DNA from 2 places in the Azospirillum lipoferum 4B genome. Region 2 is predicted to be linked to the other one. Evidence: predicted binding sites of a transcription regulator. Region 2 holds the regulator's gene; the other holds the start of a gene.
What was found. The regulator HrcA, encoded in region 2, represses chaperone genes, less so after heat shock. The targets are predictions, from matches to a motif close to GTTAGCACTCNCCNNNGGNGAGTGCTAAC.
Positions count from the first base shown of each region.

Region 1: the regulator HrcA is predicted to act here: its motif matches at 5,664-5,692, upstream of groES (co-chaperone GroES).

Region 1 is NC_016622.1:2,527,581-2,543,077, reverse strand. It holds gene AZOLI_RS11750 (heavy metal translocating P-type ATPase metal-binding domain-containing protein) at 1-1,766, shown strand, start outside; gene ccoS (cbb3-type cytochrome oxidase assembly protein CcoS) at 1,672-1,872, shown strand; gene AZOLI_RS11745 (Crp/Fnr family transcriptional regulator) at 2,031-2,717, shown strand; gene AZOLI_RS11740 (COX15/CtaA family protein) at 2,919-3,992, opposite strand; gene AZOLI_RS11735 (lysozyme) at 4,094-4,576, opposite strand; gene AZOLI_RS11730 (hypothetical protein) at 4,728-5,000, opposite strand; gene AZOLI_RS11725 (usg protein) at 5,132-5,395, opposite strand; gene groES (co-chaperone GroES) at 5,754-6,044, shown strand; gene groL (chaperonin GroEL) at 6,094-7,737, shown strand; gene AZOLI_RS11710 (hypothetical protein) at 8,003-8,344, shown strand; gene AZOLI_RS11705 (DMT family transporter) at 8,359-9,276, shown strand; gene AZOLI_RS11700 (response regulator transcription factor) at 9,674-10,378, shown strand; gene AZOLI_RS11695 (hypothetical protein) at 10,535-11,686, shown strand; gene AZOLI_RS11690 (zinc-binding alcohol dehydrogenase family protein) at 11,857-12,867, shown strand; gene AZOLI_RS11685 (LysR substrate-binding domain-containing protein) at 12,889-13,782, opposite strand; gene AZOLI_RS11680 (substrate-binding domain-containing protein) at 13,976-14,497, shown strand; gene AZOLI_RS11675 (ATP-binding protein) at 14,502-15,497, opposite strand, start outside.
Region 2 is NC_016622.1:2,917,612-2,933,108, reverse strand. It holds gene AZOLI_RS13685 (penicillin-binding protein activator) at 1-867, opposite strand, end outside; gene rsmI (16S rRNA (cytidine(1402)-2'-O)-methyltransferase) at 972-1,862, shown strand; gene AZOLI_RS13675 (YraN family protein) at 1,859-2,227, shown strand; gene AZOLI_RS13670 (SirB1 family protein) at 2,255-3,097, shown strand; gene gshB (glutathione synthase) at 3,127-4,074, shown strand; gene trpS (tryptophan--tRNA ligase) at 4,246-5,244, shown strand; gene AZOLI_RS13655 (pyrrolidone-carboxylate peptidase) at 5,272-5,928, shown strand; gene AZOLI_RS13650 (MarR family winged helix-turn-helix transcriptional regulator) at 5,938-6,312, opposite strand; gene AZOLI_RS13645 (alpha/beta fold hydrolase) at 7,241-8,779, shown strand; gene AZOLI_RS13640 (YifB family Mg chelatase-like AAA ATPase) at 8,923-10,455, opposite strand; gene AZOLI_RS13635 (creatininase family protein) at 10,666-11,412, shown strand; gene hrcA (heat-inducible transcriptional repressor HrcA) at 11,565-12,605, shown strand; gene grpE (nucleotide exchange factor GrpE) at 12,663-13,286, shown strand; gene AZOLI_RS13620 (response regulator) at 13,445-13,810, shown strand; gene AZOLI_RS13615 (DUF1848 domain-containing protein) at 13,921-14,805, opposite strand; gene AZOLI_RS13610 (NifU family protein) at 15,045-15,497, opposite strand, start outside.

The sequences.
Region 1 (15,497 bases), 390 kb from region 2:
GCATGAGCCTGTTCGAGACGATCCACAGCGGCGAGCACGCCTATTTCGACGGCGCGGTGATGCTGCTGTTCTTCCTGCTGATCGGCCGCTATCTCGACCAGCGGGCGCGCGGCCGGGCACGCTCGGCGGCGGAACAGCTGCTGGGCCTGCGCGCCAACGCCGTCACCATCCTGCGCGAGGACGGCACCAGCACCGTCGTGCCGCCGGAACAGGTCACCAGCGGTACCACCATCCTGGTCGCGGCGGGCGAGCGCATTCCGGTGGACGGGCGGGTGTCCGACGGCATCTCCGACCTCGACACCGGCCTGATCACCGGCGAGACGGTGCCGGGCACCGCAAGGCCGGGCGACCAGGTCTTCGCCGGAACGCTGAACCTGACCGCGCCGCTGCGCCTGACCGTCACCGCAGTGGGGGAGGGCACGCTGCTGGCCGAGATCGTCCGGCTGATGGAGGTGGCCGAACAGGGCCGCGCCAAATATGTCGCCATCGCCGACCGGGTGTCGCGGCTCTATGCCCCGGTGGTGCATCTGGCAGCCTTGAGCACCTTCGGTGCCTGGATGCTGCTGGGCGGGGCGATGTGGCAGGACGCGCTGATGAACGCCATCGCCGTGCTGATCATCACCTGCCCCTGCGCGCTGGCGTTGGCGGTGCCGGTGGTGCAGGTGATCGCCAGCGGCCGGCTGATGCGCCAGGGCACCCTGTTGAAGAGCCCGACCGCGCTGGAACGACTCGCCGCCATCGACACGGTGGTGTTCGACAAGACCGGCACCCTGACCGAAGGGCGCCCGGTGCCCCAGCTGGACGGAGTGCCGGCGGATGATCTGGCGCTGGCGGCCTCGCTGGCCGCGGCCAGCCGCCATCCGCTGGCCCGCGCGCTCGCCGCCGCCGCGCCGCAGGTGCCGGTGGCCGCAGGCGTGCGCGAGATCGCCGGTGCCGGCCTGTCGCTGCAGACCCCGGATGGGGAGGTGCGGCTGGGCAGCCGCCGCTTCACCGGCGCGCCGCTGGAGGCGGAGGACGCCGCCGGTCCGGAGCTGTGGCTTGCCCGTCCGGGCGAGGAGCCGCGGCGGATCCTGTTCCTCGACGCTCCACGGCCGGACGCCGCCGCCGTGGTGGCGGCGCTGAAGGCGCGCGGGCTGGAGGTGCGGCTGCTGTCGGGCGACCGCAAGGGGGCGGTGGCGGCGGTGGCGGAACGGCTGGGCATCGCCGACTGGCGGGCCGAGCAGACGCCTGCCGACAAGACCACCGTGCTGGCCGAGCTGGCAGCCCAGGGACGCACCGTCCTGATGGTGGGCGATGGGCTGAACGATGCCCCGGCGCTGGCTGCGGCGGCGGTGTCGATGTCGCCATCCACCGCGGTGGATGTCAGCCAGACCGCGGCGGACGTGGTGTTCCAGGGCCGCCTGCTGCGCCCGATCGTCGAGACGGTGGAGGTCGCCCGCCGGTCCGGCCGTCTGGTCCGGCAGAATTTCGGCATCGCGCTGGTGTATAACCTCTGCGCCGTGCCGCTCGCGATGGGCGGAATGCTGACGCCGCTGCTGGCGGCGCTCGCCATGTCGTCGTCGTCGCTGATCGTCATTCTCAACGCGCTGCGGCTGGCCCGCGGTGCCGTCGTCAAGGATATTCCCGTCCAGGATATGGCTGGGCGGGATCTGCCGGGTAAGGATTCGGGTGATGGACGAGCTTCTCTATCTGATCGCGATCGCGCTCAGCCTGGGCGGTCTGGGGCTGACGGCCTTTCTGTGGGCGCTGAAGTCCGGCCAGTTTGACGATCTCGACGGCGCGGCGCACCGCGTCCTGTTCGACGACGACCTGCCGGCGGCCTCCCGGCCGGGGACCGATCCGGCCGCCCCGGAGGCCGTCCGGAGGCAATAGTGCCAAAGCCCGTATGGGCAAAGGAAAGGTTGTATGCGTGCGAGGTTGCGATTCTCGACGATTGCCACCAATATGAGCCCATGCGGAATGAAAGGCTGGGTTCGTCCATGCCACCTTTTGATAGTGTTCGCGCTCGGGAAAAGAGCGCTGCGACGGAAATGAATCCCTGCGGGGCCTGTCCCGTGCGCAGCCTGACGGTTTGCGCCGCGCTGGAACCGGAGGAGCTGCGCCGCCTTGCCGATATTCTGCAGAATGTGCGCATGGATGCCGGCCACACCCTGTTCGCCGAAGGCGACGCGGCCGACGCGCTCTACAACGTCACCTCCGGTACGGTGAAGCTGTACAAGCTGCTGCCGGACGGGCGCCGCCAGATCACCGGCTTCCTGGTGACCGGCGACTTCCTGGGGCTGGCCGTCAACGACAGCTATGCCTATACCGCGGAGACCGTCACCAGCGCCTCGCTCTGCCGCTTCCCGCGCAAGAAGATCGACGCGCTGCTGGAGGAATTCCCCAAGATGCAGCGGCGCCTGTTCTCCATGGCGTCGAACGAGCTGGCCGCCGCGCAGGACCAGATGCTCCTGCTGGGCCGCAAGACGGCGAAGGAGAAGATCTGCTCCTTCCTGCTGATGCTGTCGCAGCGGGCCGCCCGCCGCGGCCACAAGGAAAACCCGGTCTTCGTGCCGATGAGCCGCGCCGACATCGCCGACTATCTGGGCCTGACCACCGAGACGGTCAGCCGCACCTTCACCCAGTTGAAGACTGCGGGCGTGATCTCGTTGCAGGAAGGCAACAAGGTCCTGATCGCGGACATCGATGCGATGTACGATCTGGCCGAAGGGGCGTGACCTTCGCGCTTTTGCCGGGTGCGGGCGTGCTCGGCAATTCTTCCACGGATTTCACGGATGTTCTTCCGGGGAGCCACGGCTTGCCGAAGGGCATCTGCTCTGGCAAGCCATAAAAAAATCCGTGTAATCCGTGTCTAAATCCGTGTAATCCGTGTAAATCTTGCCGGACATACCCGCAGTCCGGCAAGACTACAGCGCGCGTTACTCCCCCCGCACCGGCCGCAGTTCGAACTGCAGCCACACCAGCATCGACACCACCAGGATGGCGCCCGCCTGATGGGCGGCGGCGACCGGGAGCCACACCACGGTCAGCAGCGTGACGATGCCCAGCGCGATCTGCAGCAGGATCATGGCGGCCGACGCCAATGCTGCGCGGCCGGCGCGGCCGGGCAGGCGGGCGTTCAAGACGCGGGCGGACAGCACCAGGACCACGACGCCGGTCAGGATCGCCAGTGTGCGGTGGATGAGCTGGATCGCCGCGGTGTTCTCGAACGGATTGACCCACCAGGGGGTCAGGGTGTTCACCTCCGGCGGAATCCAGTGGCCGGCCATCAGCGGGAAGGTGTTGTAGGCGAGGCCGGCGTCCGACCCGGCAACGAAGGCGCCCCAGACGATGGTGACGGCGACCAGCCCAAGCGCCCAGCCGGCAAGGCGGCGCAGGCCGGCAGCCTCCGGACGCCACCCCGCCAGCGGCAGCGGGTCGAGCAGCCCCAGCGCAGTGCGCAGAAGCAAGGCGTAGATCAGGATCGCGGTGCCGAGATGCAGGGCCAGCCGGTAATGGCTGACGTTCGGCGCATCGACCAGCCCGCTCTTCACCATGAACCAGCCGATGCCGCCCTGCAGCCCGCCCAGTAGGAACAGGCCCATCAGTTTCGGCCACAGTTCGGGCGAGATGCGGCCCTGCATCCAGAAGCGCAGGAAGGGGATGAGGAAGACGAAGCCGATCAACTGGCCCCACAGCCGGTGGAACCACTCCCACCAGAAGATCGACTGGAACCCCGCCAGATCCATGTGGCTGTTGTAGATGCGGAACTCTGGCGTCTGCTTGTAGAGGTCGAAGACCCGGTTCCACTCCGCCTCCGACAAGGGCGGCAGGATGCCGATCAACGGTTTCCATTCCACCATCGACAGGCCGGATTCGGTCAGCCGGGTGATGGCGCCGATCACGGCCATGGCCAGCACCATGGCGGCGCAGACCAGAAGCCAGACGGCAATCGGCCGATTCGGATTGGGGCGGGCGGAGGAGGCGAGGCTGTCGGAGGCAATGGCGGTCACGGCGGTAATCCGGAGCACGGCGGTGGGATGTTCGCCAATGTGGTGCGAACATCCTGCTCCGTCAAACGCCACTTGTCCTGTTTGGGGCGGGCGGTGTCCGCTCAGGCCGTGCCGATGCCGCCCTGGGCCTGGGCGGTCTGGCCCTGGAACAGCGCCGTCTCGGCCGCCCGGCGGGCGACGAGGCCCGGCAATTGGGTCTTCTTGCCGTTCACCGTGGCATAGACCCAGCGGCCGAACTGGCCTGCGGCCTCGTCATAGTCGCGGGCGTTCAGCAGCTTCAGCAGGGTCGAGCTTTGCAGGCTGCCGGCCCCCAGGTTGAAGACGAAGGAGGACAGGGCGCCGCGCTGGTCGTCGTTGAGCGGCACCGTCACCAGCGCGTCCACATGGCCGGCGGCCTCCGTCAGGTCGGAGGCGAGGAAGCTGTCGGCCTGATCGGCGGTGATGGTCTGGCCCATCTTCACGCCGGCCGTGTGGCCGTAGCCGATGGTGGGAACGCCCGCCGGGCAGAGATAGGCTTCGAGATACAGACCTTCGAAATGCTTCACGAGGTCGACCGCGGCTTGGCAGACCGGCTTGGTGGTCATGACTGGAAACTCCCGCTTCGCGAGTCAGGCGGACTTAATCCGCCCTTAATGGGGGCGATCCTAGGCGATACACCCGCGAGCCGGGAAGGATAGATTTCAAACTGTCGCAATCAGCCAGGTTGCGAGGTGTGAGATTCAGGAGGTGTGAGATTCAGGGGGCCAGGGTATGCGCTGCGCCGAACAACACGAACAGGGCGAACAGGAGCGCGAACAGTCCGGCGATGGTCGTGCATTCCAGCAGCGCCTCCACCAGCCTGCCCTCGCGATCCTGCCAACTCGAAGGCCTGCAAGTCGGCTGTCCGACGGCCGGATGGGGGTCGGTGCCGTCTGCCGCCTCGTCGGCCACCTCGCCGGACAGGCCGCCGCCTGCATCACGATCACTCCAGCCTTCGTTCCAGGACTTTGTCCTGCGCTCCGCCATCATCGCGCCCTCCGCAATCTCCACCGCCGGAATTCGCTAAAATTTTAGCTATCCGGGAGGGCGGGCGCTGTGACGGCAATCACAGGGGCGCCGAGGGCGTAACGTCTGTGGTGATGCAGGAAGCCGGAAGGGCGTCAGTGAATATGGAAATCCGCGGCGGCATGGCGCAACTCGCCGGGAGTGATCAGGGTCTGGCTCGCCAGCCGGACCGAATGCAGCTTGCCGTCGAGATTGCGCTGCCAGAAATCGAGAAAGCGGCGCAGCACGGGATATTCCGGCGCCCGATCCAGATCCTGCCACAGGTAGCTCTGCAGAAGGCCGGGATGGTCCGGCATGTGATAGAGGATCTCGGCCGTGGTCAGGCGGAAATCGCGGAGCTGAAGGATGAGATTGGCCATGCGCGGTCTCCCATGCGGTCGGCTGATCGGTCGGGGCTGTGCGGTGTCCGGTTCCTCCGATGCGAACCCGGCGGCGCTGCGCCGGCACCGGGAAGGTCGGGTGCTTGCGTTACCCTTTGAAGAAATCTTGCCCGGCCGCGAGTTCAGCCGCAACACGGAAATTGATTTCTAATCAATGTGTTAGCAGCATTGACCCGTGAGTGCTGCCGGCATTCGCGGCAAATTCCGAAACGAGCCTCTTGAATCCCCAAACTGCTTCGATTAGCTGTCTGGCACTCGCCGGGTGGGAGTGCTAACAGCCGCCGCCCGCGCCAATTCACGTCAGTCAGAACCAAGCCTTGATCCAAGGAGGCATTCCATGAAGTTCCGCCCGCTGCACGACCGCGTCGTCGTCAAGCGTCTGGAGTCCGACACCAAGACCAAGGGTGGGATCATCATCCCCGACACGGCCAAGGAAAAGCCGCAGGAAGGCGAGATCATCGCCGTCGGCCCCGGCGCCCGTGACGAGGCCGGCAAGGTCGTGGCGCTGGACGTCAAGGCCGGCGACCGTATCCTGTTCGGCAAGTGGTCGGGCACGGAAGTGAAGATCGAAGGCGTCGATTACCTGATCATGAAGGAATCGGACATCATGGGCGTCATCGAGGCCTAAGTCCTCCGCCCGTATCCTTCGAAATTTACTAGTAACAAGGAATTGAGACATGGCTGCCAAAGACGTCAAGTTCGGCCCCACCGCGCGCGAGAAGCTGCTGCGTGGCGTTGACATCCTCGCCGACGCCGTGAAGGTCACGCTGGGTCCGAAGGGCCGCAACGTCGTGATCGAGAAGTCCTTCGGCGCTCCGCGCATCACCAAGGACGGTGTGTCGGTCGCCAAGGAAATCGAACTTTCGGACAAGTTCGAGAACATGGGCGCCCAGATGGTCCGCGAGGTCGCCTCGAAGACCAACGATCTGGCCGGTGACGGCACCACCACCGCCACCGTCCTGGCCCAGGCCATCGTCCGCGAAGGCGTGACCAAGGTCGCCGCCGGCCTGAACCCGATGGACCTGAAGCGCGGCATCGACATCGCCGTCGCCGCCGTCGTCGCCGACATCCAGGCTCGCGCCAAGAAGGTCACGACCAACGACGAGATCGCCCAGGTCGGCACCATCTCCGCCAACGGCGAAGCCGAAATCGGCAAGATGATCGCCCAGGCGATGGAGCGCGTCGGCAACGAAGGCGTCATCACGGTGGAAGAGGCCAAGAGCCTGGACACCGAGCTGGACGTCGTCGAGGGCATGCAGTTCGACCGCGGCTACCTGTCGCCGTACTTCATCACCAACGCCGACAAGATGATCGCGGACCTCGAAAACCCGTTCATCCTGCTGCACGAGAAGAAGCTGTCGGGCCTCCAGCCCCTGCTGCCGGTCCTCGAGGCCGTCGTTCAGTCGTCGCGTCCGCTGCTGATCATCGCCGAGGACATCGAGGGCGAGGCCCTGGCCACCCTGGTCGTCAACAAGCTGCGCGGCGGCCTGAAGATCGCCGCCGTGAAGGCCCCGGGCTTCGGTGATCGCCGCAAGGCGATGCTGGAGGACATGGCCATCCTGACCGGCGGCCAGGTCATCAGCGAAGACCTCGGCATCAAGCTCGAGAACGTCACCCTCGACATGCTGGGCACCGCCAAGAAGGTCGTGATCTCCAAGGAGACCACCACGATCGTCGACGGCGCCGGCGAGAAGGCCGACATCGAAGCCCGTTGCGGCCAGATCCGCGCCCAGGCCGAGGAGACCACCTCGGACTACGACCGCGAGAAGCTGCAGGAGCGTCTGGCCAAGCTGGCCGGCGGCGTCGCGGTCATCCGCGTCGGCGGTGCGACCGAGGTCGAGGTGAAGGAGCGCAAGGATCGCGTTGACGACGCCATGCACGCCACCCGCGCCGCGGTGGAAGAGGGCGTGGTCGCCGGTGGCGGTTCGGCCCTGCTGTACGCCGGCAAGGCGCTGGACAAGCTGGTCCCGGTCAACGACGAGCAGCGCGTCGGCATCGACATCATCCGCCGCGCCCTGCAGGCCCCGGTCCGTCAGATCGCCTACAACGCCGGCACCGACGGTTCCATCGTCGTCGGCAAGCTGCTGGACCAGAACGACGCCAACTTCGGCTACGACGCCCAGAAGGGTGAGTTCACCGATCTGGTCGCCGCCGGCATCATCGACCCGGTGAAGGTGGTCCGCACCGCCCTGCAGGATGCGGCCTCGATCGCCGGCCTGCTGATCACCACCGAGGCGATGATCGCCGAGAAGCCGGAGAAGAAGGCTGCTCCGGGCGGCATGCCGGGCGGCATGGGCGGCATGGACGACATGGGCTTCTGATCGGCCCGCAGTCCGTCTATCTGCCGACCGTTCCACGGTTCGGAAAGGGGCGCCTCCGCAAGGGGGCGTCCTTTTTCTTTTCGGGCCGGGGATACTCCGGGTGTACGTGGGCAGGTTGCAGCCACCCCCCGCCATCCTGAAATGTCAAGGCGAAGTCCGCCTTGCTTTGGCGCGGGCGCCTCCCAATAATCCGCCCCTCTCGCCGGCCCCCCAAACGCGGGGTGCCGGCCTTTGACTTCCGTATTTTTCAACGAGGGCCTGTTCCATGCGCTCCTTCGAGGGCCAGCATTCCGACAACGTCGCCATCAAGCGCACCCGCGAGCAGAAGCAGCGCCAGCTGGTTCAGCTCAAGGAGCAGCTGGCGACGCTGAAAGCCCACGCGGCCCCCGCCATCCGTGAAGCGCTGGTCAAGCGCATCGCCGAACTCGACGCCGAACTGCGCCAGCCTGCCAAGCCGCCCCGCGAGGGCCGCGAAGGTCGTGAGGACGCGCCGCGTCCCCCCCGCCGCGAATCGCGCCCCAGCGTCTTCCGCGCCGAAGACGGCGGCGACCGCAGCGCCGCGTTGTCCGCATCCAGCGTCTTCGCCTCGCCCCGCCGCCGCAGCTGAGGACGGACAGCGCGATGCCAGCCGACCGCACCGCTCCCGTCAAAGGATCCCGTCTCGCCGATCAGGCCTGGCTGCTGATGCTGCTGCCGCCGCTGTTCTGGGCAGGCAACGCGGTCCTGGGGCGTGCGGTCGCCGGGGCCGTGCCGCCCATCGGGCTGGCCTTCTGGCGCTGGTGCCTGGGCATGCTGATCGTGCTGCCCTTCGCCTGGCCGCATCTGCGCCACGACATCACGCCGATCCTGGCGCGGTGGAAGAGTGTGCTGCTGCTGGGCACGCTGGGCATCGGCATCTACAACACCTTCCAATACATCGCGCTGAACACGACGACCGCGCTGAACTGCGTGATGCTGCAGTCGTCGATGCCCGTGATGATCGTCCTGATGAGCCTCGTCCTGTTCCGCGACCGGATCGGGGCGATGCAGGGGGTGGGAATCGTCGTGTCGCTGGTCGGCGCGATGACGCTGATCTCCCACGGCGATCCCGCGACGCTGCTGGGGCTGGAGTTGAACGCGGGCGATGTCTGGATGCTGGCGGCGGTGGTGATCTATGCCGCCTACACCACGCTGCTGCGCCGCCGGCCGCCGATCCATGGCCTGAGCTTCATCGTCGTCACCTTCGCCATCGGTGCGGTGGAATTGCTGCCCTTCTATATCTGGGAAAGCCTGAGCGGGCATCCGGTGCAGGCGAGCGGCATCACGCTGCTGGCGGTCGGCTATACCGTGCTGTTCCCGTCCATCGCCGCCTATCTCTGTTTCAACCGGGCGGTGGAACTGCTCGGCCCCAACACGGCGGGCCTCGCCATCCACCTGGTGCCCGTCTTCGGCAGCCTGCTGGCCATTCTGTTCCTGGGCGAGCAGCCGCATCTCTATCACGGGATCGGCATTGCCCTGATCGCCGCCGGCATCGTCCTGGCGACCCGCCGCCGCGTCTGACGGATTTCCGGATTATTTCCAGAGGAGGGTAACTTTCCTCATCCCATGTTGAAGTGATGTTGTTTGAGAGTTATTATCGCTCGCAGGGCGGCGTCGGTCAGGCGGTTTTCTTCAATCGACTATTCGGATTGCCTGAATTGTGTTGAGGATATTCTTGAAGCTCGCCAATTGGTTTTGCGGTGTGTGGTGGGATAGCGCGCCGATTGGACGAATTGAGTGGATGTTCGCGCGTATACTATCCCCGATATCCTTTTAGACACACCCGCTATCCTTCGCGCCAGCGGCGGTCAATAAGGGATGACCGCTAAAATGCAGGTCATGGCGGCGGTTCGCAGATGGATCGGTCGCCATGAGGAGCCGGCGCTGTCCGCCGGTCCGCTGTGGTGGAGGTCCCAAGATGCCCCTGCAAATGCCTGTGCCGGTTTCCGTCAATACCGCCTGCCTCATCCACATCGTCGACGGCGACCTGCTGTCGCGCAGCACGCTCTCGCGGGCACTGGGGGCCGTCGGCATCGCCTGCCGCGTCCACAGCACCGGCGCCGACGCGCTGGCCGTGCTGGGCACCGCCTCCTCCTGCATCGTCGTGCGCAGCGACCTGCCGGACATGACCGCCATCGAGTTCATGGCCGAGGCCTCGCTGCATGGCCATGACCTGCCGGTTCTGGTCGTCACCGAACAGGGCGACGTCGACGCCGCCGTGGCCGCGATGAAGGCCGGGGCGTCCGACTGCATCGCCCGGCCCTTCGCCGTCCCGGCCTTCCTGGATCGGCTGCGCGCCTGCCTTGCGTCCGGCACCCCCCATGCCGAGCAGCGTGACCGCAGCCGCGACGCCGTCCGCCGCCTCACCCTGCTGAGCCGCCGCGAGTCGGAGGTGCTGGAACTGATCGTAGAAGGCAAGCAGAGCAAGACCATCGCCTGGGAGTTGGGCATCAGCATCAAGACGGTGGAGGTCCACCGCGCCCGCATCATGGAGAAGACCGGCTGCCGGTCCATCGTCGGGCTGGGCCGCTTGTGGGAAGCGGCGGAGATGCTGCGCAGCCGCGACCTGCCGCGTGCGCTGCCCATCCGCCAGCCGGCGATGATGGAAGCTATCGCGTCCTGACGGCCGATCCGGGAGTGGCTTTCCGGGGTGGAGTGACGTCGCCGGGACCGAAGCGTCGAAAATCGGTGCCGACCCGGTCCTTCTCGTTGGGATCGGCGGGCAGAGGATTGTAAAGTTCTGGAGAAGAGCAACCAGAACGCCGACAGGAGCGGTCCGATGTTCCCCGACCATGGTCACCGTCGCATTTCCGTGGCGTCGCCCGACGATATCGCCACGGCGCGACGGATCGCGGCGGAGCGGGCCGATGGCGTGCTGGCTGCCGAAGAGGCCGCCCGGTTGGACAGCCTTGTGGCGGCGCTGTCCGGATATGCGCTGGGCCGTCCCGATGGGACGCTGCTGATCGCCCGTATGCGGTCAGGAGCCGGCGTCGAGTGCCTGGCGTACGACCGCGATCCTGCAACGACCGAACTGCCGCCGGACGTTGCCCTGGGGCTCGGCGGCGATCTGGAGGCTGCGCGGCGGTTGGCCGACCGTTTCCACATCCATGCCACGCCGGGCATCGGGTCGGCGCTGCTGGTCCGCGTGCTGCGCCCCGGTGCCGATGATTCTCCGTCTGCCGACGCGATGGCGGAGGCCGGATCGGTGATGGTCGAACGGCAGGATGGCGCAGCCGTCCGGCGCGAGCCCTTCATCGACCATTGGTTCGTCCGCTGCTCTCCTGCCCGCGGACCGGACGGTCCCTGCGGAATCGCGCTGATGATCGACGGCGAAACCGAGCCGGATGATCAGGCGGCGGATCAGGCGGGCGGTGGTGGCGGTGAGGACGCGCGGTCCGGGCCGATCACCAGAATGACGCCGGAGGTGATCGCGCAGGTCGAGACGGTGGTCGCCGCGACGGTGCCCGACCTGCCCGCTCCCGTGGTGGTCAACGCCATCCGGCGCGATCTGAGGGCTCGGCCCGAGTTGGGGCTGTCCCACGATCCGGTCCTGAAGCAGATCGGCCGGTCCGCCCTGGCGATCCTGCGGTTCGACGGCAAGGCGGTCGATTACACGGCGCTCGGCACCCTGGCCGGCGCGATGGTGCGTCCGCAGGAGATCCTGGCTCTCGGTGCCCGCTGGGCGATGGTTGGCTTCAATCCGCTGGCTCCGGCATCGGTCCACCTGCTGTGGGGGCCGGGCGATCATGTGGTCCTCTACACCAGCGGCTGCGCCCGGTTGCCGGCCCTGTTCATCCACCGTGACCTGCACAAGGTCGATCCCACCCTGGCGGCCCTCGTCCTGCTGCGCGACGGTGTCGTGCGCGACGACGACCACACCATCCTGATCCTGCGAAACCGCGCCGACCGCGTTTCCCCTTCCGCCGGCTGAGTGTCCGTCAGCGGCGCCGGCCTTGCGGGCCGCCGGGGCGTTTCCATGCTCGATGGCGGCATCGATCGCGGATCGGGATGGATGAAACAAGAACTATGAATTTAACATATGCTGTGGACGCGGCCATCCTGCGCTTCGACTTCTTCTCCATCCCAGAAGGCGAGGCCATCATGAAAGCCATCGGTTACCGCAAGTGCCTGCCCGTCACCGACGCCGACGCGCTGATCGACGTCGAGATCGACCGTCCGACCCCAACCGGCCGCGACCTGCTGGTCCGGGTGGAGGCGGTTTCCGTCAATCCCGTCGACACCAAGCTGCGCCGCAACGCCGCTCCCGCCGATGGTGATCTGCGCATCCTGGGCTTCGACGCCGCCGGTGTGGTCGAGGCGGTCGGGCCGGATGTCACCCTGTTCCGTCCCGGCGATGCTGTCTTCTATGCGGGCGCCATCGACCGCCCCGGCACCAATGCGGAATTCCATCTGGTCGACGAGTGCATCGTCGGCGCCCGCCCGGCCAGCCTGAGCGTCGCGGAAGCCGCCGCCCTGCCGCTGACCGCCATCACGGCGTGGGAGATGCTGTTCCACCGGCTGGGCCTGCCGCGCGACGGCGGAGAAGGAAAATCGCTGCTGATCGTCGGCGGGGCCGGCGGTGTCGGTTCCATCGCCATCCAGCTGGCCCGCCGGTTGACCAAGGTCCGCGTGCTGGCCACCGCGTCGCGTCAGGAGACCGCCGACTGGGTGCGCGAGTTGGGCGCCCATGACGTGATCGACCACAGCCGGCCGATGGCGGAGCAGGTGAAGGCGCTGGGGCTGTCCGGCGTCGAATACATCTTCTCCACCACCGCGACCGACCGCCATTTCCAGGATCTGGTGGAGCTGGTGGCGCCGCAGGGCTGCATCGGCCTGATCGACGACCCCGAGCCCATCGACGTCCGCCTGCTGAAGCGCAAGAGCGTCTCGCTCCATTGGGAGCTGATGTTCACCCGCCCGCTGTTCCAGACTGACGATATGGTCGCCCAGCATGAGCTGCTGAGCGAGGTGTCACGTCTGGTCGATGCCGGCACCCTGCGCACCACGCTGACGGGAACGCTGGGCCGCATCGACGCCGCCACCCTGCGCAAGGCCCATGCCCTGATCGAATCGGGCAAGGCCCGCGGCAAACTGGTGCTGGAAGGCTTCTGACCGGCCGGCTCGCCCCGCCGTTCAACCCGCCAGGGCAAGCGGCGGGCGGGCCGGGTACATGGTCGACAGGCTGTCCAGGATGAAGCCGACCAGCGGTTCGGCGAGGCGGCGGTTGCGCGGCGTCTCGCCGAAGATCGCCATCTCGACATTGCCCAGTTCGGGCAGGCCGTCCTCCACCCCCAGCCGGCGCACGCCCTCCGGTATGGAGGATTCGCTCAGCACCGCGACGCCTAGCCCGGCGCGGACGGCGGCCTGAACCCCCATGACGCTGCCGCTGGTGTAGACCACCCGCCAGGGGCGCCCGGCCTCGCCCAGCGCCGCCAGCCCTCGGTTGCGGAAGACGCAAGGTGCCGGCAGGGCGCAGAAGGGCAGGGGGCCGTCGGCCGGGATCTCCAACCCGGGGGCTGCGACCCAGCGCATCGGTTCGGTCCAGATGCCGCGTCCCCGGTTGTCGCCCGCATCGCGGCGGGAGATGACGAGGTCCAGCTCACCCGAATCCAGTGCCGAGACCAATTCACCGCACAGGCCCACCCGCACGTCGATGTGCAGGCGCGGGTGCAGCTTGGCGAAGCGGCGCAGCACATGGGGCAGATGGTCGGACAGGAAATATTCGGCCACGCCCAGCCGCAATTCGCCCTCCGCCGCCGGTTCGGCGAAGCGGCGCACTGTCTCGTCGTTCAGGTCCAGCAGGCGGCGGGCATAGCCCATCAGCAATTCGCCGTCATGGGTCAGCGCCAGCGACCGGCTGGTGCGCTCGAACACCCGGCGGCCCAGGGTATCCTCCAGCTTCTTGATCTTGACGCTGATCGCCGACTGCGTCCGGCCCAGCCGTTCGGCCGCCGCGGTGAAGCCGCCGGCCTCCGCCACGGTGACGAAGGCGCGCAGCGCGTCGATTTCCAGGTCGGTCAGGGACATGAGGATATATTCCGGATGGTCATGGGTGAGGCTCATCCTATCGTAATTGCTCATGGATGGCGAGCGGCGCATCGGGGCAGCTTGTGGGACAAGCGGCGTCCGGGCCGTTGAAGCGGGGCGGGGGCGTTCTCATTGTCAGCCCTCCGGGCCACGCCGCCCGGATGCCTGACGATCCTGAGGAGAGAGACGTCCGATGACCCGTTATTCCGCGCCGGCCCGCAGTTTGGCCCTCGCATTTGCCGCTGCGGCGTTGCTCGCCGGCTGCCAGATGCCGGGCCAGATGCCGCCGCCGCAACAGACCGCCGCGCTTCCGCCGCCGGCAGTGCCCAAGCCGCCGCCCGAGGCCCGCGGCATCTGGATCGTCGGCAGCCCGGCCCTGCGCGGCGCCATCGATCAGGCGGCGGCCAAATATGACGGCGGCCCCGACACCAGGCCGCGCCTGGATGCCCGCGGCACCGCCGCCGGCTTTCGTGCCTTCTGCGGCGGGGTCGGGCTGGACCATCCCGACATGGTGGCCTCCGACCGGCCGATCGGTGCGGCCGAATACCAGCGCTGCCGCACCGCCGGCATCACGCTGACCGAATACGTCTTCGGGCCGAAGCGCTTCGTCTACGTCAAGGACTCCCACATGATGGCGGTGCCCGGCGTCAACGACTTCGTCACCAGCTGGGGTCAGACCGGCAAACCGGTGAGCGCACCATCCGCGGGGAGCTGACGGCTCACCCCGCCGCGAACAGTCCGCCCTCGTCGGCGGCATCGGCCGTTTCGTCTGCATTGGGGTCGCCCAGCGCGGTTTCCCAGCCCAGCGCCGGCAGGCTGATGGCGCGGGTGTTGCCCAGGCCGCTGCGGCTGGCGATGAAGCCGCGCTGTTCCATGTAGGTCAGCAGGCGGCGTCCGCGCCCCTTCGACCGGCTGCCGCAGGCCCGCGCCACGTCGGCGTCCGACGGGCAGGGTGCATGGTCCAGGGCGGCGCGGGCCAACAGCAGGAAGACAGGTTGGATGTCCTCCGCCAGGGTGGCGGCGACCTCCGTCGCGCGCTGCCAGGCGGGATCGTCGCCGCTGCCGGCCCCGGCGCGGGCGGTGGCCAGACGGCGGCGGAAGGCGGGAAGGGCCAGCCGGTCGCCATCCACCCCGCGGCCCCGGCAACGCACCAGGAAATCCTGGTACAGTACCGCCAGCGAGCGGTAGGGCGCCTCCGGGTCGGCCAGCACCTCGGCCAGCACCGCCTCGTACTGGGCCTCACGCTCGGCGGCCTGTTCGGGGGTTTCCACCGGCTCCAACGGCAGCAGGGCGGGCTGTTCGGCCTCGGTTTCGCCGAGGGACGGCGGCGGGGCGGCGGGGCGGCCGCGCGCCAGCTGCGCCATCAGGTCGGCGCTGGCCGAGGTCGAGGGGCGGCGCACATAGCGCGGCGGTTCCGGCTCGGTTGTGGTGAAGATCAGGTCGCGGGCATCCTCCACCGGGGTGGCGGGCGGCGGCATCAGCTTCGGACTGCCGGTGCGGCCTTGGGTCTCCACCGCGCCGATGCGCAGCGGCAGCGGCCGGCGCGAGAGTGCGGGGCCGAGCGCGATGAAATGCCCGCGCTCAAGGTCGCGGAACATCTCCGCCTGCCGGCGCTCCATGCCCAACAGGTCGGCGGCGCGCGCCATGTCGATGTCGAGGAAGGTGCGGCCCATCAGGAAGTTGGACGCCTCGGCCGCGACATTCTTCGCCAGCTT
Region 2 (15,497 bases):
GCGGGTCTGCGGCGCCGGGGCGGCGTACCAGGCGCCGACCAGCGCCGGCTCCTGGCCCAGAGCGCCCTGCGAACTGTCGTCCCACAGGCCGGTGCCCAGCAGCTTGACCTGCTGCGGCTGCACACCGTTCGCCGCCAGCGCCTGGGCGATGCCCTGGGCGCGCTGCCCGCCTTCGGCCAGCATCACCGCCTGCGGCTGCGGCGTCACCTGTGCCACCTGCTTGGCCGGGACCGACAGGTCGGTGACGGCCGGATCATAGCGCTCGACCTGCGTGGTCATGGTGCCCAGCCGCGGGCCGATGGCCTGCAGGGCGTTGACCACCGCGTCGCCATAGGGGGAGCGCGGCGCCAGCACGGTGAAGCGCGTCACCCCGCGCGAGCGGGCATAGCCGGCGACGCGGCCGACCTGATCGGCCGGGACGAAGCCCAGCACATAGGTGCCGTTGCCGGCCTGGGTAGCGTCGTTGGTGAAGGCCAGAACGTCGACGCCGGCATTCTGGGCAATGGGACGCACCGCCGCGACATCGGCGGCGAACAGCGGGCCGATGATCAGGCGGGCGCCTTCGGCCAGCGCCTGGCGCGCGGCGTCGGCCGCACCGCTCGGCGTGCCCTTGGTGTCGCGCGGCAGAAGCTGCAGCTGGTCGCCGGCCATGTCGAACAGCGCCATTTGCGCCGCGTCCAGCATGGCCTGTCCGATGGCCGCGCTCTGGCCGCTGAGCGGCACCAGGACCGCCACCTTGATGGGGCTCTGCGCGTCGGGCAGGGGAGCCACCGGAGCCGGAACCGGTTGCGGCGCTTGTGCCACCCGCGGCGGCGCGCTTACAGTCGAACAGGCCGACAACAGGCCGGCGACCAGCAAGGCTGCCACGCCGTGACGTTTCAGACCCTGTGAGAAAGCTGTTGCCAAGCGTGCCACCGATCATCTCCACATCTGCTGAAACGGCCGCCGATACCGAAGGCGGGACCCAAGGCATGGTTCAAAGCGGCGCTCAAGGTAGCCCCCTCGCCGCGCCAAGTAAACTCGCGGGCGGACTCCATGTCGTCGCTACCCCCATCGGAAACGCCGCCGACATCACGCTGCGGGCGCTCGACACGCTGAAGCGGGCCGACGCCATCGCCTGCGAGGACACGCGCGTCACCGCCAAGCTGATGGGCATCCACGGCATCCACACCCCCTTCGTCTCCTATCACGAGCACAACGCCGTAAAGATGCGTCCGGTCCTGATCGAGCGCATGAAAAAGGGCGAGGCCATCGCGCTGGTCACCGATGCCGGCACGCCGCTGGTCTCCGACCCCGGCTACAAGCTGGTGCGGGAATGCGTGGCGGAAGGCGTGGCGGTGACCACCCTGCCCGGCGCCTCGGCCCCGCTGGTGGCGCTGGTGCTGTCCGGCCTGCCGACCGACCGTTTCCTGTTCGCCGGCTTCCTGCCGAACAAGAGCAGCGCGCGCCGCGCCACCGCAGGCGAGCTGAAGGGCGTGCCGGCCACGCTGGTCTTCTTCGAATCGCCGCAGCGCCTGCCGGAGTCGCTGGCAGACCTCGCCGACATCCTGGGCCCGCGCGAGGCCGCCGTCGCCCGCGAACTGACCAAGCTGTACGAGGAGGTGCGGCGCGGCACCCTGCCGGAACTGGCCGCCCATTACGCCGAGGCCGGCCCGCCGCGCGGCGAGGTCGTGCTGGTGATCGGCCCGCCGGGAGAGGAGGCGACGCCCGGCGAGGCCGACGTCGACGCCCTGCTGCGCGAGGCGCTGACCCGCCTGTCGGTGCGCGACGCCGCCGCCGACGTCGCCGCCCGCACCGGCCAGCACAAGCGCACCGTCTACGCCCGCGCGCTGGAGTTGCAGCGGGAGGAGAAGACGAAATGACCGACCTGGATGCGCGGCGCCTGCGTGCCGAAAGCCTGGGCCGCCGGGCGGAGGCGCTGTGCCGCCTGTCGCTTCGGCTGCGCGGCTACCGCATCCTGGCAAGCCGCCTGCGCACGCCGATGGGCGAAATCGACATCGTCGCCAAACGCGGCAAGACCATCGCCATCGTCGAGGTGAAGGCCAGAGGCGACTGGGACACCGCCAACGAGGCGCTGAACGCCCGCCAGCGCGGCCGGCTGGTCCGTGCCGCCCATGCCTTCCTGGGTGCCAATCCGCGCTATGCCGGCTATGTCTTGCGCTTCGACGTGATGCTGGTTACCCCTTGGGCCTGGCCCCGTCATCTGGTCGATGCCTGGAGATCGTGAGGGGACGAATTTGAGGGGGCGACAGTCTTGAGCAACCGCGCGGAAGCCCGCGAAATCCTGCGCCGCATCGGCGACCAGCCGGACGACGAGATCGATCTGGCCGAAGCCGCCCTGGCGCTTGGCGCGCTGGAGCTGCCGAACGCCGACCTCGCCCTCTACCGCGCCCATATCCGCGCCATCGTCGAGGATCTGGCTGCCCGCGTCGCGGCCGAAGACCAGGGGAATGACAGCCTGGAGGCGCGCATCGCCCATCTGCATGCGGTGATCGGCGGGCGCCACGGCTATTCCGGCGACCACGACACCTACGACGACCTGCAGAACGCCAACCTGCTGCGGGTGATCGACCGCAGGCGCGGCCTGCCGGTGGCGCTGGGCATCCTCTATATGCATGCCGCCCGCTCGCAGGGCTGGCCGATGGTCGGGCTGAACTTCCCCGGCCATTTCCTGGTCCGCATCGAGAAGGACGGGGCGCGCGCCATCATCGACCCCTTCAACGAGGGGCAGACCCGCAGCGTCGTCGATCTGCGCGACCTGCTGAAGGCCACCGCCGGCAGCGCCGCCGAGCTGGAGCCCGGCCATTACCAGCCGGTGTCGAACCGCGACGTGCTGCTGCGCCTGCAGAACAACATCAAGCTGCGCCACCTGTCGGCGCACGACGTGCCGAAGGCGCTGGAGGTGCTGGAGGCGATGCGCCTGTTCGCCCCGCACGAGCCGGCCCTGTGGCGCGAGACCGGCCTTCTGGAGGCCCATGCCGGCAACCTGAAGGACGCCATCACCGCGCTGGAGACCTTCATGGCGCTGACCGGCGACGACCATCACCGCCACCAGACCGCCTCGTTGATCCAGCAGTTGAAGAACCGCCTGAACTGACCCCGTTCGCAGAGGTCCGGAGACCCGTCATGAGCCTCGCCGTCGCCTTCCAGATGGACCCCATCGAGTCGATCAACATCGACACCGATTCCAGCTTCATGATGGCGCTGGAGGCGCAGAAGCGCGGCCATCGCCTGTACCACTACCACCCGCGCGACCTGATCCTGACCGGCAACCGCCTGACCGCCCGCGTGCGCGAGATGACGGTGGTGCGCCAGCGCGGCGCCCACTACACGCTGGGCGAGCCGGTGGCGACCGACTTGTCGACGATGGACGTCATCCTGCTGCGGCAGGACCCGCCCTTCGACATGGCCTACATCACCTCCACCCATTTGCTGGAGCATGTGCAGCCCAAGGTTCTGGTGGTCAATGACCCGGCTGAGGTGCGCAATGCCCCGGAAAAGCTGTTCATCACCAAGTTCCCCGACCTGATGCCGCCGACGCTGATCACCAGCGACAAGCAGGCCATCCTGGACTTCCGGGCGGAGCACAAGGACATCATCGTCAAGCCGCTGTTCGGCAACGGCGGCGCCGGCGTCTTCCACCTGAAGCCGGACGACGAGAATCTCGGATCGCTGCTTGAGATGTTCACCCAGCTCTATCGCGAGCCGGTGATCGTGCAGCGTTACCTGCCGGAAATCCGCCAGGGCGACAAGCGCATCATCCTGGTCGACGGCGAGCCGGTGGGCGCGGTCAGCCGCATGCCGCAGGAAGGCGAGGCCCGCGCCAACTTCCATGCCGGCGGCAGCGCCCGGAAGACCGAACTGACCGCGCGCGAACGCGAGATGTGCGCCGCCATCGGCCCGGTGCTGCGCGAGAAGGGTCTGGTCTTCGTCGGCATCGACGTGATCGGCGACTACATGACCGAGATCAACGTCACCTCCCCCACCGGCATCCAGGAGATCAACCGCCTGGACGGCGTGCAGCTGGAAGCCCTGCTGTGGGATGCGATCGAGCGCCGCCGCGCGACCAAGTAAGGATAGACATCAGGCGGGCGGTGCAGCCGGGCAAGACGCTGGTCCGGCCAGCCCGCTTGAGCCGGGTCAAGCCGCCGCGCGTGTGGCGCGTCTGTGGCTCGCCGCGCCTTGACCGGCGGACTTCAGGGGGCGATAACTGCCGCCTCCCAGAGTTTTCGAGCGAGACCACCCGTGAACCGCATTTTCTCCGGCATGCAGCCGACCCGGCAGCTTCACCTCGGCAACTATCTGGGGGCGCTGCGCAACTGGGTGGAACTGCAGAACAGCTACGAGTGCATCTTCTGCGTCGTCGACCTGCACGCGCTGACCATCGACCAGGACCCGGAGGTCCTGCGCAACAACATCCGCGAGGTCGCCGCGGCCTACATCGCCGCCGGCATCGACCCGGACAAGAACATCCTGTTCAACCAGTCGGTCGTGCCGGGCCATGCCGAGCTTGGCTGGATCCTGTCCTGCCACACGCCGCTGGGCTGGCTGAACCGCATGACGCAGTTCAAGGAAAAGGCCGGCAAGCAGAAGGACATGGCCAATCTGGGCCTGTACGCCTACCCCACCCTGATGGCCGCCGACATCCTGCTGTACAAGGCCACCCATGTGCCGGTGGGCGAGGACCAGAAGCAGCATCTGGAACTGGCGCGCGACATCGCCGGCGCCTTCAACCGCCGTTATGAGACCGAGTTCTTCCCGCTGCCCGAGCCGCAGATCCTGGGCGAGGCGACGCGGGTGATGAGCCTGCGCGACGGCAAGAAGAAGATGTCGAAGTCGGACGAGTCCGAATATTCGCGCATCAACATGACCGACGACGCCGACACCATCGCGCAGAAGATCCGCAAGGCCAAGACCGATCCGGAGCCGCTGCCGGAAACCGTGACCGAGCTTGAAGCCCGTCCCGAGGCCGACAACCTCGTCACCATCTATGGCGCGCTGGCCAGCCAGTCGCGCGAACAGGTTCTGGCGCAGTTCGCAGGATCCCAGTTCTCCGACTTCAAGAAGTCGCTGGTCGACCTGTCGGTGGACAAGCTGGCGCCGATCACCACCCGCATGAAGGAACTGCTGGCCGACAAGGCGGAGATCGACCGGCTGCTGAAGAAGGGCGGCGAGCGCGCCGCCGCCATCGCGGAGAAGAACCTGAACGACGTGAAGGACATCATCGGCCTGCTGCGGCCGTAAGGATGCGACCGTAAGGATGTCCTGCCTGTGACGGCCCCCATCCTGCTCACCGGCTTCGCGCCGTTCGGGACATCCCCGGACGGCGAGCCGGCCCCGGATTCAGACCATCCCTGGGCCGCCGATCCGACCGGCCTGCTGATGGAGCGGCTGGCGGGGGAACCTGGGGTCGTCACCGCCACCCTGCCCCCTCTCTATGACGCCTGCGGCGAAGCCTTCGCCGAGCTGCTGGCCGAACACCGGCCGCTGGCGGCGCTCGGCTTCGCCTATCTGGAAACGAGCGATTACATCCGGCTGGAACGTCTGGCCTGGAACCGCGACGAAAGCCCGCTGCCGGACGCCGCCGGCACGGTGCGCGAACACGCCGACATCGTGCACGACGGGCCGACCGCCTATGGCAGCACCCTGCCAGTGCCGCGGGTGATGCGGGAATTGTCGATGGCCGGGCTGCCGGTGACCTTCGGCGATTTCTCCGGCGGCTTCCTCGGCAACCATCTGTTCTACCGGGCGCGCCACGTCATTGAGAGCGCCGGCCTGGATATCCCCTATGGCTTCTTCCACATGCCGCCGCTGCCTGAACGCGCGGCAACGCTGCGCCGCTTCGGCGGCCTGAGCCTGGAGCGGCAGGAACTGGCGGTGCGCACGCTGGTGGGGATGCTGCGCACGGCGCTGAACGGGATCGCCTGAAGGCGGTAATCAGGCCGTTCTGGCGGGGCGGCGCTGGTCGGGCGGGTTCACGATGGCGCGCAGCGCGTCCAGGAACTCTCGGCCCTTGTCGGTCAGGGTGACGATCTTGCGGCGGCGCTCGCGCGGGTCTTCCTGCGCCTGCACCAGATCGAGGCCGGCCTTGCCGAAGCTGTGCCAGCGGCTGAGCGCCGCGACGTTGCGCGACGCGGAGGATTGGGCGATGCCCAGGCGTTCCGCCAGTTCGCCGATGGAGATGCCTTCGCTCTGCGCGATGGTCATGAAACTCAGCGCATACTGGATGGGCAGGTCGGGGTCGAGCTTGCGGAACGCCTCAAGCACCTGGACGACGGTAAGGACCTCGTCATGACGAACGCGGGCCGGCATTCAGCAGGTCTCCGCGGCGCCGCGCGCTATGCAGCGCGGGAGGGTGGTCCCCAACGGGCCGGTGTGTAGATGATGTTCAGGCGTCCAAGCCATAGGATGACTTCCCCGTTTTCACGCCGCAGGTCGAAGGACCCGGCCGGCGATGCCCAGCGGGCGTGTTCAACGAAGAGACGGTGACCGCAAAAACCCAGAAAGACACACATGGGATCCTCTCGATATCCGGAATTCACGTTCGAAGGCTGCGGGAAGAAGTCGGGCCGGCTGGGCATGATTGGCGGCCCAATTGGCGGCGGTGGCGGCCGGATCGCCCGATCGGCGAGTCCAGGCGGTGGTTACGATGGCTTTCATCGATGCTCTCCAGAGGTTGAGTGATGCCGGCGTGAGAGACCGGCGGATCCGGTATCGCCGCTCAGCGATACGGTTGCAAGGTCAAAAATGTCCGCGCGTCCGATAGGTTCCGATCGCGGATGTGAAAAGGCGGAGGCCGGCCGCCGGACGGGGGCTCCCCGCCGTCCGTCAATCCGATGTCGCGCCGCAGGTGATCGCACAGTCGGCCCGGTCCGGAAGATGCTCCGGAATCGAGCCAGCGGCTGCGCATCGCCGTCCACAAGGTCGGCATGAACTGCTCCTTTGCCTGGGAGGCCCCGAACACCGGCGGCCTCTGAAGGCGAAATAGTTCCGTAGTCGGATGTGTTCCGTCAACCTGTCCGTCGGCCAACCGGCCCGTTCGTCCGGGAGCGGCGTGACCATTGCCGCAAGCCTGTGGCAAATCGGCACCGCCCGCGCGCGGTTTCACCGGCGGGCGCGATGGCGGCGGGCGCCGCTGGACAAGCGGGGGGCTGGTCGGTCAAACAAATGCCGTCTGCAATCGCCTTCGGCGGTACTCCGTCCATCGGCTCCCTATCCATCGGTTCCGGATCGTCCATTCGTGTTGACCGCCCTCCACCCCGTATGGCCGACAGCGGTGCGCTCCGCCCTGACGCTGCGGGCGGTTCTGGCGATGGCCGTCGCGACGATGGCGGCGCTGTGGAGCGGGCCGGCGGCGGCGGAGGCGCGCTTCACCCCAGGTCCCTGCTGGTTCACCGTGCCGGACGGCGAGGCGGCCTTGTGCGGAACGGTGGCCGTTCCGGAACGGCGCGACCGCCCCAACAGCCGCAGCCTGCGCCTGCCGGTCGCCGTCCTGCTCAGCACCGCGCGCCAGCCCGCCCCCGACCCCGTGCTGTTCCTGGAGGGCGGCCCCGGCGCTTCCCCCTTCGGCAGCAGCGAGGCGACGGAAGAGCGGATGGAGGTTTGGTGGGAGCTGTCGGCCCCCTTCCGCCGCACCCGCAACCTGATTCTGTTCGATCCGCGCGGCGTCGGCCGGGCGGAACCGGACACCGACTGCCCCGAACTGGACGGCGTCGCTCCCACCCGCGGCACCCGGCCGCAGACGCGCGAACAGCGGGCCACGGCGGAACGGGCGGCGGTGAGCGCCTGCGCCGCCCGGCTGGAAGCGGCCGGACTGGACGGCACCCAGTTCTCCACCCCCGTCGCGGCAGAGGATGCGCTGGACATCGCCACCGCGCTGGGCGCCCAGCGGGTCAACCTGTTCGCGGTGTCCTACGGCACGCGTGTCGGGCTGGAGATCCTGCGGCGGCAGGGAAGCCGCGTGCGCGCCGCCGTCTTCGACAGCGTCTATCCGCCCGACGTCAACGCGCAGGAGGACGCCGCCTGGCTGGCCCAGCGGACCTACCGCCGGCTGTTCGACGATTGCGCCGCCAACCGCAGCTGCCGGTCGGCCTTCCCCGATCTGGAAAAGCGCTTCCTCGACCTGGTGGAGCGGCTGGACCGCAACCCGGTCGACATCGTCGTCGGCGACCACGAGACGCGCCGCGCCCTGCGGCTGACCGGCGGGGTGGCGATTGCCGCCGGGCTGGAAGCAGTGGCGATCAGCGAGGCGGTCCCCCTCGTGCCGACCATCATCGACCGCGCCGCCCGCGGCCACTATGCGGCTCTGGCGGAATGGGCGCCGATCAACTGGCTGGGCGATCCCGAAGTGGCGGACGGGCTGGCCTTCTCCACCGAATGCCGCGAGTCGGTCAACAGCGCCGATCCGCTGAAGCGCGCCGACGGCGCCCGCCGCTATGCGCCCTATGGCCTCGTCGCCGCCGACGATCCCGGCCAGCGCGTCTGCCGCCTGTGGCCCGCCGGCCACCAGGAACCGGCCGAACGGCTGCCGGTCGCCAGCCCGGTGCCGGTCCTGCTGCTGTCCGGCGCCTATGATCCGGTCACCCCGCCGGAATGGGGCGACCGCGCCGCCGCCACCCTGCCCAAGAGCCGCCATCTGGTCTTCCGCGCCGCCAGCCACATCGTGACCTCCAGCGAGGATTGCGCCATGGCCGCCGCCGTGACCTTCATCGAGCAGGAGGCGGTGCCTGCCACCGTCTGTCCGGGAGCGACCAAGCCGCCGGTGTTCGAACGGCCGTGAAGGGCGCGCGACAGATGCCCCCTCCCTCCCGCTTCGCGGGTCCCTCCCTCCCCCGCCTTTGGCGGTGGAGGGACAGCAAGCGGCAGTTCCCTCTCCCACCGAAGGTGGGGGAGGGTTAGGGAGGGGGCATCAGTGCCAGGACCTCACCGCCCCGGCGCGATCCGCCGGTAGCTCAGCGCCTCGGCGATGTGGCGGCGCCTCACCCCCTCCACCCCGTCCAGGTCGGCCAGCGTCCGCCCCACCCGCATCACCCGGTGATAGCCGCGGGCCGACAGCTTCAGCCGCTCCGCCGCCTCGGTCAGCAGGGCGCGGCCGGGGGCGTCGGGGGAGGCGACCTTCTCCAGCAGCTCCCCGTCAGCCTCGGCGTTCGTGCGCACCGCCCGTCCGGCCGGGTAAGGACCGAAGCCGCCATAGCGTTCCGCCTGGATGGCGCGGGCGACGGCGACGCGGGCGGCGATGTCGGCGCTGCCCTCCGCCGGGGGCGGCAGGCTGAGGTCGGCGGGGCTGACCGCCGGCACGTCGATATGCAGGTCGATGCGGTCGAACAGCGGCCCGCTGATCTTCGACTGATAATCGGCGGCGCATTTCGGCGCGCGGGCGCAGGCGAGCGAGGCATCGTCGAGATGGCCGCAGCGGCAGGGGTTCATCGCCGCCACAAGCTGCACGCGCGCCGGATAGGTCACATGGTGGTTGGCACGGCTGACCACCGCCTTGCCGGTCTCCAGCGGTTGACGCAACGCCTCCAGCAGCGCACGCGGGAACTCCGGCAATTCGTCGAGGAACAGAACGCCCTGGTGCGCCAGCGAAATCTCCCCCGGCTTGGCCCGCGTGCCGCCGCCGACCAGCGCCGGCAGGCTGGCCGACTGGTGCGGCGCGCGGTAGGGGCGCTGGCGCAGCAGCCGCCCCTCCTCCAGCAGCCCGCCGACGCTGTGGATCATCGACACCTCCAGCGCCTCCGCCGGGTCGAGCGGCGGCAGCAGGCCGGGCAGGCGGGCGGCCAGCATCGACTTGCCGGAACCGGGCGGACCGACCATCAGCAGGTTGTGCGAGCCGGCGGCGGCAACCTCCAGCGCGCGCTTGGCGGTCTCGTTGCCCTTCACGTCGCGCAGGTCGGGCGGCGGCGCGTCCTGTTCCTGCATGCGCGGCTTGGGCGGGGTCAGCACCTGGGTGCCCTTGAAATGGTTGATGAGGGCCAGCAGGTTGGCCGGCGCCAGCACGTCAAGATCGGGACCGGCCCAGGCCGCCTCCCCGCCGGACGCCGCCGGGCAGATCAGCCCGCGGTCGTTGGCCAGCGCGTCGATGGCGGCGGGCAGAACGCCGGCCACCGGGGTCAGGGCGCCGTCCAGCGCCAGCTCGCCCAGCGCGACATAGCGGGCGATCTCTGCATCCGGCAGCACCCCCATCACCGTCAGCAGGCCGAGCGCGATGGGCAGGTCGAAATGGCTGCCCTCCTTCAGCACGTCGGCGGGGGCGAGGTTGACGGTGATGCGCTTCGCCGGCAGTGCCAGCCCCAGCGCGTGCAGGGCGGCGCGCACCCGCTCCCGGCTTTCGCCCACCGCCTTGTCGGGCAGGCCGACGACGGTGAAGGCGACGAGGCCGCCGGACATCTGGACCTGGACGTCGATCCCCAGCACCTCGATGCCCTGGAACGCCACCGTGTTGACGCGCGCTACCACCACCACACCCCGGAAGAGACGCCCGTTCGGGCAGAATGCACGCGATTGTAGTCACCGCAACATCATTGCGCCAGCGCGGGATGAGTTCGGCCGGCCGGCGTGGTCCGGGCATGCCCGCCCGGCGCAGGGAACGGTTGTCGCGGCCGGCCGGCCGCCTAACATGAGGGCAAACCCATTCCCGGCACGCATCGTCGAAAAGGATCCGCCACCGTGCAGCTTCACCTGAGCACCTGGGCCGAGGTCGAGGCCTATCTGAAGACCTCCAAGGGCATCATCATGCCGATCGGCTCGACCGAGCAGCACGGGCCGAACGGGCTGGTCGGCACCGACGCCATCTGCGCCGAGTTCATCGCGAAGGGGGTCGGCGACGCCACCGGCGCACTTGTAGGCCCGACGATCCCGGTCGGCATGGCCGTCCACCACATGGAATTCCCCGGCTCGATGACGCTGAAGCCGTCGACGCTGATCGCGGTGCTGCGCGACTATGTCGGCTCGCTGGTCGAACACGGGTTCGAGCGCTTCTTCTTCGTCAACGGCCATGGCGGCAACATCGCCACCGTCCGCGCCGCCTTCTACGAGATCCATGCGGAGAACCGGGCGCTGCGCGGCCGCGACGCGCCGGACCTGCGCTGCGCCCTGGTGAACTGGTGGGAGAATGGCGAGGTCGGCCGGCTATCGCGCGAGCTGTACCAGGGCAAGGAAGGCTCGCACGCCACCCCCAGCGAGGTGTCGGTCACCCAATACGCCTATCCCGACTCGATCAAGACCGTGGCGCTGGAGCCGGAACAGGCGCCGGCCGGCGGGTTCCACGACGCCCGCGACTTCCGCCGCCGCTACCCGGACGGCCGTATCGGCTCCGCCCCCGGCCTTGCCCGCCCCGAGCACGGCCGCCAGCTGTACGAGGCGGCGGTCGGCGCCATCAGCGCCCAGTACCATGCCTTCCTGACGGAACAGTGACGGCGGCCTACGGTCGCAGGTGAGCGGGGCTTCTTCGCCCCGCACGTTGATTCGGCGGTTGGACCTGCCTAAATTCGGACCGGTCGGCGGGATTTCCGATCCACGTCGACCGAATGCGAAACGACGGCCCAGATAAAGACCGCCAGACGTCCATGATCAACGAGCTGAACCAGCGATCACGCGAAGTCTTCCGACTGATCGTCGACGCCTATGTGGCGTCCGGCGAGCCGGTCGGCTCGCGCACCATCTCGCGGCGGCTTGGCATGGCCTTGTCGCCCGCGACCATCCGCAACGTGATGGCCGACCTGGAGGAGCAGGGGCTGCTCTACGCCCCGCACACCTCCGCCGGCCGCATCCCGACCGACGCCGGCCTGCGCATGTTCGTCGACGGCCTGCTGGAGATCGGGTCGCTGACCGAGGACGAGCGTGCCTCGATCGAAGCGAAATGCGCCGCCTCCGGCCGGGCCTTCGCCGACGTGCTGGGCGAGGCGTCGACCATGCTGTCCGGCCTGTCGCACTGCGCCGGGCTGGTGGTGGCGCCCAAGACCGACCGGCCGTTGAAGCACATCGAATTCGTGTCGCTCGGCCCCGGCCGCGCCCTGGTCGTCCTGGTCAACGAGGACGGTCTGGTCGAGAACCGGGTGATCGAGGTGCCGATGGGGGTCCCGACCTCCACCCTGCAGACGGTGTCGAACTTCCTCAGCGCCAAGCTCGCCGGCCGCACGTTGGACGAAGCCCGGCAGGAGGTGCTGCAGGAGATCGAACAGCAGAAGACCCAGCTGGACGAGCTGTCGCGCAAGGTGGTTTCCGCAGGGCTGGCCACCTGGGCCGGCAGCGGCGGGTCGAATGCCGGCCAGCTGATCGTCCGCGGCCAGTCCCGCCTGCTGGAGGACGTCACCGCCCTGTCGGACCTGGAGCGCGTGCGCGCCCTGTTCGAGGCGCTGGAGACCAAGGAGACCATGCTGCGCATGCTGGACGCCACCGGCCGCGGCGACGGCGTGCAGATCTTCATCGGGGCGGAGAACGTGCTGTTCAACCACTCCGGCTGTTCGATGATCATCTCCCCCTTCCAGAACAGCCGCGAGCAGGTGATCGGCGCCATCGGCGTCATCGGCCCGACCCGCATCAACTACGCCCGCATCATTCCGCTGGTGGATTACACCGCCAAGGTGGTCAGCCGGCTGATCGGCTGACCGCTTTCACCTCGCCTCACTCCCCGCCATACTGACCAAGCAAGAATTGAGAAAACCATGAGCGAAGAGCAGAACAAGCCCGCCGACGCCACCGTGGAGCCGACCGAGGCCACCGCCGAGACCGCCAACACGGCCGCCGCAAACGGTGGCACCAATGGTGCCGATGCCGGTTCGCCCGAGGACCGCGTCGCCAAGCTGGAGGCGGAGGTCGCCAGCCTGAAGGATCAGCTTCTGCGCGCCATGGCGGAGACGGAGAACACCCGCCGCCGTGCCCAGCGCGACCGCGAGGACGCCAGCAAGTTCGCCGTGTCCAGCTTCGCCAAGGAACTGGTGTCGGTCGCCGACAACCTGCGCCGCGCGCTGGACGCCGTCCCGGCCGAGGGCCGCGAGCAGGACGAGATGCTGAAGGGCCTCGCCGTCGGCGTCGAGGCGACCGAGCGCCAGCTGTTCGCCGCCTTCGACCGCGCCGGCATCAAGAAGCTGGACCCGGCCGGCGAGCCTTTCGACCCGAACTTCCATCAGGTGATGTTCGAGATCGAGAACACCGGCAAGGCCGCCGGCACCGTCGTCCAGGTGCTGCAGCCCGGCTACACCATCCATGGCCGCCTGCTGCGCGAGGCGATGGTCGGCGTCGCCAAGGGCGGTGACGCCGGCGGGCAGCACGTCGATACGAAGGCGTAATCATAGTGTCTTTGCCAAATCTCCGGTTCAGCGGCGATGCCGCCGGGCCGGGGATTCGGCGTTGTTCGGAATAGGGGACAGCAGCGGTTGACGGTCGACGGGAAATTGCCTAGGCCTTCCGGACGATCCATTCGGCCGAGCAACCGGAGCCGCATTCCATGCCCAAGAGCGTCCTGACCGTCGACGATTCCAAGACCATCCGCGACATGGTCGGCTTCACGCTGAAAGGCGCCGGCTATGAGGTGGCGGAGGCATCGGACGGCACTGCCGGACTGGCGCTGATCAGCCAGCGCAAGTTCGACTGCATCATCACCGACCTGAACATGCCGGGCCTTGACGGGCTGGCCCTGACCCGCGCCATCCGTGCCTCGGCCCTCAATCGCGCCACCCCGGTGCTGCTGCTGACCACCGAAGCCGACCCCGCCAAGAAGACCGCCGGCCGCGAAGCCGGCGCCACCGGCTGGCTGGTGAAGCCCTTCAATCCGGAAAAGCTGGTGGAGACGGTGCGGAAGGTTTGTCCGTAAGTCCTCGAGCACATTGCCCCCTCCCCATCCCTCCCCCGCTTCGCGGTGGAGGGGGCAGAAACTTTGCAAAAGTGCGGCGGCAGTCCCCTCTCCCGCGAAGCGGGGGAGGGTTAGGGAGGGGGCATCCGCCGCGCCACCAGAAACTCCCCCTCCGGGTCATGCGCGGCGAACCGCCGCTGCGCCGTTCCACGGTCGGCAACGGCATAGCAGTAGACGCAACCGTGCGGACAGCTGTCATAATCGCCGATGTCGCGGCTTTCGGCGCACAGGCAGCCGGGGCGGTTGCCCTTCTCCCGCGCGGGCACGGCATAGCCGGCCACGTCCGACAACCGCACCGCATCGACGCAGCGGGCCGGCGCCGTGCCGGGCGTGTCCGCCAGTTCCGGCTGGGTGCAAAGCGTCAGCGCCATCCCCTCCCCCGCCGCGATGCCGGCCAAATCCGTCAGCAGCGCGCGTTTCTCCTCCGCCTCCGGGTCGCGCCAGCCGATGCCGGCAGCGGCGAGGTTGCGGGCGGTCTTGCGGTAGGGCTGCAGGAAGGACACCACCACCTCGTCGGTCACCCCGCGCAGCGAGCGGGCGATGGCGGCGAAGGTTTCGCGGTGCCGGTCCGGCGGCGTGGCCTCGGTCAGCACGATGGGGTCGTAGCGCCAGACCGCAGCCCGCGCCCCCCAGCGCTCGCGCACAAGCGCCATATGGCCGACTGCCGTCTCCCAGGCGGGAACCGAACGCTCCAGCGCCGTCGGCAGGCCGGTGATGCTGTACTGCACGACGAAGGGGAAGCCGCGCTCCGCCACGCTGTCGAGCGCGCCGAGGAACGGTCCCAGATTCTTGGTCCAGAAGATGAAGCCGTCGACCGCCGGCCGGGTCAGGTCGATGCGGTAGGTCTGGCCGCCATAGGGATTGACCATCCGGCAGTAACCGGCGTCCAGGCGGTTCAGGAACCAGCGCCCGTAGAAGGCGGGAATGTCGGTCTTGTAGCTGGCGGAGACGATCATGGTGCCAGCATGGGAATGCCGGCCCGCCGCATCAAGGGCAGACCGGCATCAACGGCTGGTTGCCTAAAGTTCACTGGACAAGAAGAAGCCCCTCTCCCCTTGCGGGAGAGGGGTTGGGGTGAGGGGTGCGGCTTGGCCAGCAAAAGCGGCGGAGGCAAACTTCCGCCCGGCAATTCTGCCGGTGCCACCCTCACCCCAACCCCTCTCCCATCAAGGGAGAGGGGCTTCACCCGATTGCCTTACTGAACGGCGCGGACTTCGACCACTTCGGGGATGTAGTGGCGCAGCATGTTCTCGATGCCGTGCTTCAGCGTGGCGGTGGAGCTGGGGCAGCCGGAGCAGGCCCCCTTCATCGCCAGATAGACCACGCCCTTCTCGAAGCCCTGGAAGGTGATGTCGCCGCCGTCCTGGGCGACCGACGGGCGAACGCGGGTGTCCAGCAGTTCCTTGATCTGCTCGACGATCTCCTCGTCGTCGGCATTCGACGCCGCGGCATGGCCGTCGCCGCCGTCATCCAGCAGGACCGGGCGGTCGGCGGTGAAATGCTCCATGATGACGCCGAGGATCGACGGCTTCAGCAGGAACCAGTCGCGCGCGTCGGTCTTGGTGATGGTGATGAAGTCGGCACCCAGGAACACGCCGACGATCCCCTCGATCTCGAACAGGCGCTGGGCGAGCGGTGAACGGGCGGC